2 regions of the Kluyvera sichuanensis genome follow, and region 2 is predicted to be linked to the other one. Evidence: predicted binding sites of a transcription regulator. Region 2 holds the regulator's gene; the other holds the start of a gene.
The links. The regulator PhoB, encoded in region 2, activates phosphate uptake and scavenging genes when phosphate is short. The targets are predictions, from matches to a motif close to CTGTCATAAAACTGNCNNAT.

Region 1: kdgR (DNA-binding transcriptional regulator KdgR) is a predicted target of PhoB. The motif match lies at 2,675-2,694, and genes of this name have one in related genera.

What each region holds. Positions count from the first base shown of each region.
Region 1 is NZ_CP162271.1:1,726,849-1,734,151, forward strand. Features, by position in the region: gene AB2B48_RS08580 (DUF2627 domain-containing protein) at 1-48, opposite strand, end outside; gene AB2B48_RS08585 (YebO family protein) at 812-1,111, opposite strand; gene mgrB (PhoP/PhoQ regulator MgrB) at 1,185-1,328, opposite strand; gene AB2B48_RS08595 (YobH family protein) at 1,497-1,736, shown strand; gene kdgR (DNA-binding transcriptional regulator KdgR) at 1,792-2,583, opposite strand; gene AB2B48_RS08605 (MFS transporter) at 2,761-4,134, shown strand; gene AB2B48_RS08610 (PLP-dependent aminotransferase family protein) at 4,229-5,698, opposite strand; gene AB2B48_RS08615 (GNAT family N-acetyltransferase) at 5,827-6,303, shown strand; gene htpX (protease HtpX) at 6,403-7,287, opposite strand.
Region 2 is NZ_CP162271.1:4,856,844-4,864,146, reverse strand. Features, by position in the region: gene proY (proline-specific permease ProY) at 1-508, opposite strand, end outside; gene brnQ (branched-chain amino acid transporter carrier protein BrnQ) at 637-1,956, opposite strand; gene phoR (phosphate regulon sensor histidine kinase PhoR) at 2,366-3,661, opposite strand; gene phoB (phosphate response regulator transcription factor PhoB) at 3,683-4,372, opposite strand; gene sbcD (exonuclease subunit SbcD) at 4,564-5,766, shown strand; gene sbcC (exonuclease subunit SbcC) at 5,763-7,303, shown strand, end outside.

The sequences.
Region 1 (7,303 bases), 2.0 Mb from region 2:
AACGTCAACGTGTTTACTCAGAACTTCTTTACTGATAATGCCATACATAAACAGAACTGTACCTCGTTTAACCCAAAACGTGTTATCACATACAACGATAATAATGGCAAGCCATTTTTAAAGGTGTCTCGATCGGCCGCACAAATCCCAACAAATCCTTCCGCACGGGGTGAATTTTTCCCCAACAAAACGTTTCGTTGAATGAATGTTAGCAGATCTAAAATGTGACCTAGCTTACGGTAACGTAAGACATTTTTAACATAGACCAACATTTTTTCGGCGTCCAGAATATCCTTATCGCCGCAAAAATTTTGTATATCGTTAGATTATTTTCGCTATAACATTTTCGCATGCCGTTCGGCTAACCGGTTATAAGTACTTCACATGAGTGCGGTTATCCAGCACGGTCCTGGCGATTAACATCGTGGACTATATTGCACCAAAATAATGAAACTTTCGTGACATTGCTTCATCACAATGCAATAAAAACGTTTCGCTATTGCTCTCTGGATTATGCTTCGCCAAATGGGCGATTAATTGTCCAGTTCGTACAATGTTAATACGAACAATAATATTAAGGTGCGATAAATAGAACCTGGGAATGATTTATCAATAACAATAACATAACGTTATAGATTATACCGATACGTGAGCGCGAATATCGCCACGCAACGCGTCAGTTGCGCAAAGTGAATATCTCGTCGCGTAACGCATATCAATTAGGCTTTCAGGGAATATGAGCACCAGAAAAGTGCATCGTGCGGTGTCCGGCAGCCCAGAACAGGCTGCCCGGCGTTAGCATACAAAGAGGTTATCGTTCCGCCACCAGACGGATAAAATCTTCTTTGTCTTCTTCTTTAACGTCTTCTGCTTTTGCTTTTGGTGCCTCTTCTTCCTTCGCGTCCGGCTCATTGGCTTCGCATAAACGACGCAGCAGCGCATTCTGGCGCTTTTGCAGGTCGAGCAGCGATTCAAGGAGTTCGATTTGCTCGTTAGCACGGGAACTGGCGCGATTCACAAAGAACCACAACACCAGACCGACTAACAGCAGCAAGAAGGAAAATGCCAGAGATACCAGATTTAATGCCCCAGAACTTACAAGATCACTCATTTTACCACCTCAAAAAGAACGATCCATTCTACCACTCACATTACGGAAGGAAATCGCTGCCGGCAAAAATGTTTTACCAGGGTATATACCTGTTAATGCTGCATATGCCGCTGAAAAACTGAACATCCTGATCGCACATTACGTTGATCATCTGGGTCCAGAGCAGCAGGCAGGCGGCAATCACGAGTATCAGTAATACCCACCGAAACTTTTTCACTCAACTCTCCGCATGAATTCTTATTCAGATGTAGCGAGGTTAGCATGCTAACCTTAAACCGCGGCTAACTGTAACGGCATCTCACGCTTTTAGGAATCATAGACTTGTGTCAATCCGTTATTGCAGTAACGTAGTATTCATGAAAGATATAATAGAAGAGGAATTTTTATGCGCCTGTTTATCAGAACTATCGTTTTTCTGGTTATCGTCGCCATCGGGGTGCTTCTGAGCGGGTACGGCGTATTGGCAGGGAGTCAGAAGACGGCTGGCGGTCTGGGCTTGCAATGTAAGTATCTGACCGCACAGGGCTATAGCACCGCATTTTATCTTCACAGCGACAACGGCGTGGTGGGGCGTTCCAGCTGCCCACTGCTGCGTAAGAGCACGAGCGTGGTGGATAACGGTTAAAAATGGATAAAAAAAAGCCCGGTGCAGTCCAGCACCGGGCTTTTTTATCGCTGACTCAGAACGGGTAGTCGTTATAACCCATCTGTTCTGAAATCTTACGCGCTGCGGTATGCAGCATCTCAACATACTCATGCAGGCGTTCTTCAGAGAAGCGCAGCGTTGGGAAGGAGATACTCAAACCGGCGATAACCACGCCAAAGCGGTCAAATACCGGTACGCCGATACAGCGCAAACCTTCTTCCTGTTCTTCGTTATCTTCGCCCCAGCCCTGTTTACGGACCTGCTCGAGAACGGTAATCAGCTCATCAGTGTTGGCAATCGTACGCTCGGTGCTGCACTTATACTCAACGCCTTCGAGGATCTGACGAACCTCTGCCGGGTCGCGCCAGGCCAGCAGTACTTTACCGATCGCGGTGCTGTACAGCGGGTTACGACGACCCACACGGGAGTACATGCGCAGGTTATACATCGAGTCGATTTTGTGGATGTAAACAATGCTGTCTTCATCCAGCGCACCCAGGTGAATGGTCTCTTTCGTCAGGCGAGAGAGCTCACGCATCTGGATATCCGCACTGCGGATCAAATCAACGTTTTGCAGGGCACGAGCACCCAGCTCAAACAGCTTCAGCGTGAGTGAATACTTTTCGGATTCCCCTTCCTGGGCAACGTATCCCAATGACTTCATGGTTTGCAAAAAGCGATAAACGGTGCTTTTCGACATCATGACGCGTTGCGACAGTTCAGTAATACCAATTTCGCGTTCTTCGCCAAGTGCCTGCAGGATACCAAATACCTTGAGTACCGAAGAGACAGAATCTGGTTGTTTGTCCAAATCCGTTGCTGACATTTATCACCTCATCGCAACTGTTTTATAAAAATTAGAACCGGTTTTTATTATAATTTCGCAAAGCGTCTGTAGCAATGAAACTTCTGTGACCTGGTTACAAATCTGCGACATTAGGTCGAATAATCAATGCTAGAATCATTCTCTGGTTAATAATTCACACAAAAACAAGTTTCTAACATGACTCGAAACCTGATCGATGGTCTGCCGACCCCCCTACGCTATGGCGCCATTCTGACTATTGTTATCGGCATTACGATGGCCGTTCTCGACGGTGCCATTGCCAACGTTGCGCTGCCCACCATCGCTACCGACCTGAACGCCTCCCCGGCGTCTTCCATCTGGATAGTCAATGCCTACCAGATTGCCATTGTTATCTCCCTGCTCTCCCTCTCCTTCCTTGGCGACATGATTGGCTACCACCGCATTTATAAAGCGGGCCTGGTGGTCTTCACCCTCGCCTCATTGTTCTGCGCCTTCTCTAACTCGCTCGAGATGCTGACGCTGGCGCGTATTCTGCAAGGGTTTGGGGGCGCAGCGCTGATGAGCGTCAACACGGCGCTGATCCGTCTGATTTACCCACAGCGTCAACTGGGACGCGGGATGGGTATCAACTCCTTTGTGGTGGCAGTGTCGTCAGCTGCCGGGCCAACGATCGCCGCGGCCATTTTGTCGCTGGCTTCCTGGCAGTGGCTGTTCTTTATTAACGTGCCGCTGGGGATTATTGCCTGGCTGCTGGCCGTGCGCTTCCTGCCGTCGAACGGCACCCGCAGCCAGTCACAGCGTTTCGATCTGCCAAGCGCGGTGATGAACGCCCTGACCTTCGGTCTGCTTATCACCGCACTGAGCAGTTTCGCTCAGGGGCAGTCTACCGAAGTGGTGCTGCTGGAAATCGTTGGGCTGCTGGTGATTGGTTTCTTCTTCGTGCGTCGCCAACTGCAGTTACCGGTGCCGCTGCTGCCGGTCGATCTGCTGCGTATTCCGCTGTTCTCACTCTCTATCTGCACATCTATTTGCTCTTTCTGCGCGCAGATGCTGGCAATGGTATCGCTGCCGTTCTTCCTGCAGTCAGTGGTCGGCCGTACCGAAGTAGAGACCGGCTTACTGCTGACGCCGTGGCCGCTGGCGACCATGGTGATGGCTCCATTGGCAGGGTATCTTATCGAACGCGTTCACGCGGGCCTGCTGGGCGCGCTGGGCATGGCGATTATGGCCTGCGGCCTGTTTGGGCTGGCGCTGCTGCCATCGTCACCGAGCGATATCGATATTATCTGGCGTATGCTGCTGTGCGGTGCAGGCTTCGGGCTGTTCCAGTCTCCAAACAACCACACCATTATTGCCTCTGCGCCGCGTAACCGCAGCGGCGGTGCCAGCGGGATGCTCGGTACGGCACGCCTGCTGGGGCAAAGTACCGGTGCTGCTCTGGTCGCGCTGATGTTTAACGCCTTCGGCAATGGCGGTACCCACGTGTCGCTGTTGCTGGCCGGTACGCTGGCGGTTGTCGCTACGCTGTTCAGCGGGCTGCGCGTCACCCAGCCACGCGCGCAAAGCTAAAAGCCGGTATTGTCATATCGCCATCGCCCGGTGTTAAGAATCGAATCTTGCCCGGGCGATTTTGACGTAAGAGTCCCCTAACTTTTAAGCGCGTTCAAATCACGCTGGCCAATCGGCGAATGCCCTCTTGCAAGACCTCCGGGGAATGATTGGCAAAGCCAAGCAAAATACCTTCTCGGGCCATTGGACGCTGGCAATAGCGTTCAAAGGATTGAATCCCCATACCCAGCTGGCTGGCTTTCATTTCCACCTCCTTCCCCGTGAGTCCGTCGGCCAACCAACACACCATATGGATCCCTGAGTCGGACGGATGTACCACCATTTTGCCCGGCAAATAAGCGGCTATCGCCGCTGCTAATGCGCTCTTACGCTCATAGCACGCTTTACGCACCCGGCGAACATGGCTGGCGTAATGGCCTTCGGCAATAAAACGCGCCAGCACGGCCTGCTCCAGATAGCCGGTACAGAGATCGGAGAAATACTTGGTCATCATAAACTGCTCACGTAGATCCGGCGGTACGACCAAAAAGCCCAGCCGAAATTCCGGATACATCATTTTGGAAAACGTTCCGGAATAAATAACCCGATGATATTTATCCAGCCCCTGCAACGCCTGCAATGAGCGAGCGGCATAGCGAAACTCACTGTTATAGTCATCTTCAAAGATCCACGCCTGCCGGGATTCCGCCCACTCCAGCAGCGCTAACCGTCGGGAAAGGCTGAGCGTCCCGCTCAATGGAAACTGGTGTGACGGCGCGGTGTAGACCAGTTTTGCATTGGGGAAGTGCTGTATCCCATCATGAATATCCATCCCCCGGTCGTCGACCCTGACCGGCCTGACAATCGCTCCTGTAGAGGTGAAGGCGCCTCGGGCGCCATCATAACCGGGATCGTCTACCCACACTTCGCTACCTTTAGGCAGCAACGCCCGGGCGGTGACATTCAGCGCCTGCTGGATGCCATTGACGATGATTATCTGACTCTCATCGCAGTTAACGCCGCGAGTGGTCTGGATATAATGATTAATCGCGCGGCGCAGAGGCTGATAACCACAGGCGTTCGTATGCAAACCAAGCTCGTGCCGGGACTGTCGCCAGACCCGTCCCAACAGCCTCCCCCATAAATCATGAGGGAAAAGGTCGGTACAGCCTACGCCCACGGCAAATAAGCGATTCATCCCATCACTTTTCTGCCCTTCAGACCAGAGGGGGCGCAGCGCCGCAATATCAGGATTGAGCGATCCGACTGCCGATACGGGTGGCGTTGATTCCTGCACCGGATAATGCCCATCAATGGTTTTGTCCGGAATGCTTTCAGTTACAAACGTTCCCGCACCTTTGCGCGCAATCAGATAGCCCTCATCCAGCAAACGTTCAAAGCCTGCAATAACTGAGTTGCGCGAAATCGCCATCATTTCAGCTAGCGCTCGGCTTGACGGTATTTTCGAGCCCGCCGCCAAACGCCCTTCCAGAATGGCATGGCGGAGCACCTCGTAGACCTGATCTTTAATAATGCCGCCAGGTAACAGTAGGTCCTGGAACAAAGGGGCGACGGGCTTTGTCATCTCAATACACCGCAAAAAAGTGGATCCTATAAAGATACATAAAGTGGAACTTCATAGGAACCATAACCTCTTCTAACATAGCGTTACCGCATCAAGGTGCGGCTTTTATTTGAAAATAAGGAAGATTAATGAACGATAAAAAGGCAGGTAGTCATTTGGCAAAGGTTATCATCAGGCCAGCAACGGAGCGCGACTATGCGCAGTGGCTGCCGTTGTGGAAACAGTATCAAACGTTTTATCGCGTCGATATCCCTGACGCGGTGACTCAACAGACATGGCGTCGTTTTTTAGATTCTGGCGAACCGATGCTTTGTGCCATCGCCGAATGTGACGGCAAAGCAGTGGGCCTTGTACATTACTTGTTCCACCGCTCAACCTGGGCCACAGAAGATTACTGCTATCTTGAGGATTTGTTCGTGAACCCGGATGTCCGTGGTCAGCAGATTGGCAGACAGCTGATTGAATACGTGCAGCAACAGGCACGCGAGCAACGAGCCTCCCGTCTGTACTGGCACACACATGAGACTAACCTACGCGGGCAACGTCTTTATGACTGGGTAGCGAAAAAAAGCGGCATGATTGAATATCAAATGTCGGTGAATTAACACGGCTTGCGGTGCATCAACACGATGAGAAGAAGGGACTAAATCACGGCATCCCTGATGCATTCAAGGATGCCGTTTAGCGTTATTGACGTAAACCTGTTACTTCATATATTCGCCGCTGCGCAGCGCTTCAATGCGCTTATCCAGCGGTGGGTGCGTCATGAACATTTCGCTCAGCGACTTCGATTTACCGTTGATGCAGAATGCCATCATGCTGCTGGCTTCCTGTGGCTCATAGCTGGTTTTCAGACGCTGCAGCGCGGCAATCATCTTCTCACGACCAACCAGCTTTGCGGAGCCCGCATCAGCGTGGAATTCACGGTAGCGCGAGAACCACATGGTGATAATGCTCGCCAGAATACCAAACACCAACTCCAGCACCGTGGCTACCGCGAAGTAAATCAGCGGGTTGCCGTTGCTGCTCTCTTCGCCATCATCACGGTTGCCGCCGAGGAAACCGGCCGCAATCTGCGCGATAACGCGAGAGATAAAGATAACGAAGGTGTTCACGATGCCCTGGATCAGAGTCATGGTGACCATATCGCCGTTTGCGATGTGGCTGATTTCATGGGCGATAACGGCTTCCGCTTCGTCACGGCTCATGTTCTGCAGCAGACCGGTGCTCACGGCTACCAGCGACGCATCACGACGCGCACCGGTAGCAAAGGCGTTCATATCCGGCGCGTGGTACAGCGCAACCTGCGGCATAGCAATACCCACCTGCTGCGCCTGACGCGCAACGGTGTCTACCAGCCAGCGTTCCTGTTCGGTACGCGGCTGCTCAATCACTTCACCACCAACTGATTTCAGTGCCATCCATTTCGACATCATCAATGACACAATGGAACCGCCGAAACCAAATAGCAGCGCCATAATCAGCAGACCGGTCATGCTGCTCGACTGAATTCCTGTCAGGCTTAGCACCAGCCCAAACACAACCATTACCGCCAGGTTGGTCATCAGGAAGAGCGCGATTCGCATCATAATTTACTTTTAACCT
Region 2 (7,303 bases):
TGATGCCAAAACCGGCCACGATCATGATGATAATGGTAGCGACTTTGAAGAACGAGAACCAGAATTCCAGCTCGCCGAACACCTTCACGCTCATCAGGTTGATGGCGCAGATGATCAGCACCACGCTGAGCACCCATATCCAGTGCGGCACCGCCGGGAACCAGACGCCCATATAGATACCAAAGGCGGTCACGTCAGCAATCGCCACAATCAGGATCTCAAAGCAGTAGGTCCAGCCGGTGATATAGCCCGCCAGCGGCCCCAGGTTGTCCTGCGCATAGCGAGAGAAGGAGCTGGCAGACGGGTTATGCACGGACATTTCGCCCAGTGCACGCATGATGATATACGCGGCAACGCCGCCAATAATATAGGCCAGCAGAACGCTAGGCCCGGCCATCTTAATCGCATCGGCGGAGCCGTAAAACAGCCCCGTACCAATGGCCGATCCGAGAGCCATAAAGCGAATGTGTCGGGTACTTAACCCGCGCTTCAGCTTGTTGTTTTCCATCGTTTCCAGTGCCATGTCATACCCATCATCATCGCGCCGCAACGCGAACAACTTAGGTGAAAGTACCCAAAATAAAAAACCACGGAACATCACGTTCCGTGGTTAAAACACCTTGATGTAAACGCCGGTTAGTGGGCGCTTGATGTCACCTGACGACCTGCTGTACGGTCCCAGATAATCGCCAGAACCGCCATCACAACCGTCGGCATCAGCCATGCAAGGCCTTGCTCGGCCAGCGGTAAACGGGCAGTCCACGCCGGCAGCACATCTGCAAAGGCAGAGGCTTTGATGCCGTCAAGAATACCAAATACCAGGCTGATAAACATCGGTGGTGCAATAACGCGGCCCGAATTATGCCACCAATTGCGGGTAAAACTCAGCACTACGAGTGCGATACATGGCGGATAAATCGCGGTCAGCACCGGAATAGAGATTTGAATCAGGTGGCTCAGCCCCAGATTCGACACCGCCATGGAGAACAGGCCGAGGATAAACACCAGCGTACGGTAGGAGAACGGCAGGTACTGGGCGAAGAACTCAGCACAAGCACAGGTCAGGCCCACCGCGGTCACCAGACAGGCGATGAAGATCAATGCCGCCAGCAGGAAGCTGCCCGCGCCACCGAAGGTGTGCTGTACGTAAGCGTGCAGGATTGCCGCACCGTTCGCGTTCTGATCGACCAGCGTCGCGCTGTCGGAACCCAGACGGAACAGCGCCAGGTACAGCAGCGTCAGGCCGACACCGGCCATCAAGCCAGCCCAGATGGTATAGCGAGTCAGTAGACGCGCTTCGGTCACACCACGGGAACGCGCGGCGTTAACAATAACGATACCAAACACCATCGCGCCCAGCGTATCCATGGTCAGATAGCCGTTCACGAAACCATTTGAGAACGCGGCGGTTTCATAGGCTTCCATCGCGTGGCTAATCGGGCCAGCTGGCCACATCACGGCGGCAACGGACAGAATAATCAGCGCCAGGATTTTCAGCGGCGCGAGGAAGTTACCCACGGTATCCAGCAGTTTGCCCGGATAGAGCGACACCAGAATCACCAGCGCGAAGTAAACCAGGCTGTAGATGAACAGTGGCAGTTCACCGCTGCCGGTCAGCGGCGCGATACCGATTTCAAACGAGACGGTCGCGGTACGCGGGGTCGCAAACAGCGGGCCCACCGCCAGGTAACAGACCGTAGCGAGCAGCACGCCCGCCACTTTACCAATTGGCGTACTCAGGCTATCCACGCCACCGCCCACTTTTGCCAGCGCGACCACGGTCAGCACCGGAAGACCAACGGCGGTAATCAGGAAGCCGATCGCGGCAGTCCAGACGTGAGGACCGGCCTGCAAACCAACCATTGGAGGGAAAATGATGTTGCCTGCGCCAACGAACAACGCGAAGGTCATAAAGCCCAGAGCGATGATGTCACGCGATTTTAATTGATGGGTCATATGTAACTACAGCCTGTGGATGTGGTGTTGTAAAACAAATTTATTGTGTCAGCGCCTGTGGAATGATGCAGAGGAAACTGACAATAAACTCAGCGGGATATGCTCCCTTCGCGGCGTAGAGAAGAATAGTTTTTTGATTTACCGCGCATATACAGTCTGTTTACGACTGCATGGGGGCCAATTTAAACGCTTATAACGTTTTAAAGCAACACGGGATCGCAAAACCAGATGATTATATTGATAGTGAAAAAATAGGCAGACGTATTAACTGGATTTAAGAAAAACATCCGGCTAATCATGCGAACAAAAAATAATCAGACGTTCGTAAATAACGCGGCGTTTACTTGACTGCAAAGCAAACAGACCAGCCGAGGCTGGTCTGTGGAAAGTTAAGCTGACAAGCGCGAAATTACTCGCTATTTCTGGCAATTAAACGTTCCGGCAGCAGGAAGCTGAAACACGAACCTTTGCCGAGCGTGCTGGTAATATCCAGCCGGCTATCGTGATGATTAACCGCATGTTTAACAATTGCCAGCCCCAAACCGCTACCGCCGGTCTGCCGCGAGCGTGCTTTATCAACGCGATAAAAACGTTCGGTCAGTCTTGGCAGGTGCTCAGGCGCAATGCCCGGGCCATTATCCTCTACGCTGAACAACGCCCCATGCGACGCACGCTGCCAGCGTACGGTAATCAACGTGCCTTCCGGCGTATGGTTTACCGCGTTATAGACCAGGTTCGACATCGCGCTTCGCAGTTGTTCTTCGTTACCCAGTGTCTTCAGCGTCTCATCAATCTCAAAATGGAACTGATGCTTATGCTGACTGAGCGTCTGCGCCTCGCGCTCCACCACCTTCAGCATCATTGGCACATCAATCTTTTCGTTCAACGCCAGCGTCGGTGAAGCCTCGATTTTAGAGAGCGTCAGCAGCTGTCGAACCAGCCCTTCCATACGCTGCGTCTGCTCACGCATGGTGTGCAGCGCTTTCTCACGCACGTTCCCTTCCAGCACCTGCTCCTGCATCATCTCCAGGTAGCCCTGCAGTACGGTCAGCGGCGTGCGCAGCTCATGACTGACGTTGGCGAAGAAGTTTCGCCGCGCCCCTTCCAGTTGGTGCATCTGTGTGACATCGCGCGCCACCATCAGCAGCTGACGGTCGGTGTACGGCATCACGCGGATTTCCAGATGGCGACCACTGTTCAGCACCAGATGCAACGGCTTTAAGAAATCGCGCTTTTTGAGGTGTTGGGTAAATTCGGGGTAACGCAGCAGGTTTAAGATGTTCTGCCCGCTATCGTCGGGCCAGCGAAGCCCCAGCAACTGCTGGGCCAGGCCATTACACCAGAAAATGGCCCCCTCTTCGGTGGTGAGCACCACCGCATCTGGCAGCGACTCGGCACCGCTACGGAAGCGTTTAATCAGATTACCCAGCTCGCGGCGGCGTTTTTTATTACGCAGCTGCATCTGGTTAAGCCCATAGAGCAAGGGCTCCCAGCTGCCGCGTCCCGGCGGAGGGGTCATACTTCGGTCGACCCAAAGCCACCAGGAGAGTCGCAGTAAATTCCAGAAATGCCAGATGAGCAGCCCGGTCACCGCCGCCAGTAAAAACCACGGCAGATAACCAAAAATCAGTCCCAGTATCGCGGCCGGGAGACAGCATAACAGCAGCTCCAGCACCAGCCTTTTCCATGACAGCCGTTCCAGCACGCGTCACACTCCTGTCAAAAATTAGAAACGGGCAGAGAAACGATAACCCGTGCCGCGAACGGTTTGCACCATGCGGTCATGACCACTGTGTTCCAGCGCCTTACGCAGACGACGAATATGCACGTCGACGGTACGGTCTTCAACATAAACGTTGGTACCCCAAACGTGGTTCAGCAGCTGTTCGCGACTGTACACGCGCTCCGGGTGCGTCATAAAGAAATGCAGCAGCTTAAATTCGGTTGGCCCCATATCCAGCGGGTTTTCACCGGTCATCACGCGGTGAGAGGTCGGGTCAAGGCTCAGCCCCTGCATCTCAATCACCTCTTCCACCGCCATCGGCGAAATACGGCGCATCACCGCTTTAATGCGGGCGACCAGCTCTTTTGGCGAGAAAGGTTTGGTGATGTAATCGTCGGCGCCGGTTTCGAGGCCCCGCACGCGGTCTTCTTCTTCACCACGGGCAGTCAGCATCACCACCGGAATGTCACGCGTCAGCGCTTCACGTTTGATATGCTTAATAAATTGCAGTCCCGAACCGCCCGGTAACATCCAGTCGAGCAGAATAAGGTCGGGCCAGGGTTCATTCAGTTTGCTGATAGCGGTATCGTAATCTTCTGCTTCCACCGGCTGAAAACCGTTTTGCTCCAGAACGAAACAGACCATCTCGCGGATTGGCGCTTCATCTTCAACGACCAGAATACGTCTTGCCATTATTTGCCCTGTTTTTAGACATCAGTATTATATACGGCGTCATTATGCGTCAGATTTATGACAGATTTATGAAAAACATGACCGTTAGATGATCGCGGTTTACCGTTTATGACACTCTCAAAACGCGCTCATCGACCTCAACGTAGGCTGATGTTTATAATCAACTTTACGCCACTTCTCACGGAACCGCTATGCGCATCATCCACACTTCGGACTGGCACCTTGGCCAGAACTTCTACAGCAAAAGCCGCGCGGCTGAACATGACGCGTTCCTGAACTGGCTGCTCACCACCGCCGAACATGAGCAGGTGGATGCTATTATTGTCGCGGGCGATATCTTCGATACCGGCTCCCCGCCAAGCTATGCGCGCGAACTGTACAACCGATTTGTGGTCAATTTGCAGCAGACCGGCTGCCATCTGGTGGTGCTGGCGGGCAACCATGACTCCGTGGCAACGCTGAATGAATCCCGCGATATTCTCTCATTTCTGAATACCACGGTGATTGCCAGTGCCGGTCATGAGCCCTTTATTCTGAATCGCCGCGACGGCACGCCCGGCGCGGTGTTCTGCCCGGTGCCGTTCCTGCGCCCGCGTGACATTATTACCAGCCAGGCGGGGCTCTCCGGCGGCGAAAAAGTCCAGCAGGTGCTGGCGAGCATTACCGACTATTACCAGCAGCAATACCAGCAGGCTTGTGAACTGCGCGGCGATGCCACGCTGCCGATTATTGCCAGCGGCCATCTGACTACCGTCGGGGCCAGCAAAAGTGATGCGGTGCGCGACATTTATATTGGCACACTGGACGCATTTCCGGCGCAAAACTTCCCGCCTGCCGACTATATCGCGCTGGGCCACATCCACCGGGCGCAGAAAATCGGTGGCAGCGAGCATATTCGCTACAGCGGTTCGCCTATCGCCCTCAGCTTTGATGAAACCGGCAAAGCCAAAAGCGTCAATCTGGTGAGCTTCACCGACGGCAAGCTTGCCGACGTCACGCCGCTTACCGTGCCCGTGACTCAGCCGCTGGCGGTAATCAAAGGCGATTTTGACGCTATCAGCGCCCAGCTAGCCGAATGGCGCGATGCCGCCGCAGAGCCGAGCACCTGGGTGGATATTGAAATCACCAGCGACGAATACCTGCATGATATTCAACGTAAAATTCAGGCCATCACCGATGACCTGCCGGTCGACGTGCTGCTGGTGCGCCGCAGTCGTGAACAACGCCAGCGCATTCTGGCAAGCCTTGAGCGCGAAACCTTGAGCGAATTGAGCGTCGAAGAGGTGTTTCAGCGTCGTCTGGCGCTGGAAACGCTGGAGGAGCCGCAGCAACAGCGCCTGCACGCGCTGTTTAATGACACCCTCCAGAGTCTTGGTGAGGAGGAACAGCCATGAAAATTCTCAGCCTGCGCCTGAAAAACCTTAACTCGCTCAAGGGCGAGTGGAAAATCGACTTCACCCAGGAGCCGTTTGCCAGTAACGGTCTGTTTGCTATTACCGGCCCAACCGGCGCGGGGAAAACCACGCTGCTGGATGCCATCTGCCTGGCGCTGTACCACAAGACGCCGCGCTTAAGTAACGTCTCCCAGTCGCAAAATGACCTGATGACCCGCGACACTGCCGAGTGCCTGGCGGAAGTCGAGTTCGAGGTTCAGGGCGTGGCCTATCGCGCCTTCTGGAGCCAGAACCGCGCCCGTAACCAACCGGACGGCAACCTACAGGCGCCGCGCGTCGAGTTGGCGCGCTGCGACGACGGGCAAATTCTGGCGGACAAAATTAAAGACAAACTGGAGATGACCGCCTCGCTGACCGGCCTCGACTACGGTCGTTTTACCCGCTCGATGATGCTCTCTCAGGGCCAGTTTGCCGCCTTCCTCAACGCCGAGCCAAAAGAACGTGCTGAGTTACTCGAAGAGCTGACCGGCACTGAAATTTATGGTCAGATCTCCGCACAGGTCTTTGAAAAACATAAGCAGGCACGTGGCGAACTGGAGAAGCTTCAGGCGCAGGCCAGCGGCGTAGTCCTGCTGAGCGAAGAGCAGCAGCAGACCCTGACACAGAGTTTGCAGGCGCTTACTTCTGACGAGCAGCAGTGGCAACAACAGCAGACCGTCGCCGCACTGCATCAGCAGTGGCTCACCCGTCAGCAGGAGCTGGAACAGGACGGGAAAACCCACCAGCAGTCGCTTAATACTGCCCACCAGGCGTTGGAAGAAGCGCAGCCACAGCTTGCTGCGCTCAACCGGGCGCAGCCTGCGGAAGCGTTACGCCCGCGCTGGACGCAGCTACAGGAACAGGCCGCCACGGTGGCGAAAACCCACCAGTTAGTAGAGCAAGTAAATACTCGCTTACATGACTCCCGCCGCCTTCGCGACCGTATCCGAGTGAGCGCTGAGCAGCAGGCCACCACGCTCCAGCAGACCCAAAGCCAGCTTCAGCAGTGGCTGCAGGAAAACGAACACATCCAGCAGTGGCTGGGGGAACTGACCGGCTGGCGTAGCGCCTTCAGTCAACAGGCCCGTGAACGCGTTCAGCTAGAGACCGCCACACAGCGTCTGGCTGAGCTGGAAAAACAGCTCGCCCAATTGCCGCCTTCGGCGTTGACGCTGACTCAGGAAGAAGTGGCCGGGCAAATTGCCCAGCACGCGGCCAGCCGCCCGCTGCGCCAGCAGCTAAGCGCACTGCATTCGCAGTTCATCCCGCTGCAAACGCGCCGCCAGCAGCTTTTACACGCACAGCAGCAGCGCCAGCAACAGCTGGAGACGCTGACCGCCGGGCTCACCCAACTCCGTCAGGTCTATAAAGAGAAAAAGCAGCAGCGCGATGACGTCAATGCCATCTGCGAGCTGGAGGCAACGATCGTACGCCTCGAGGCTGAGCGCGCGCGTTTGCAGCCAGGCGCGCCTTGCCCGTTGTGCGGCTCAACCAGCCA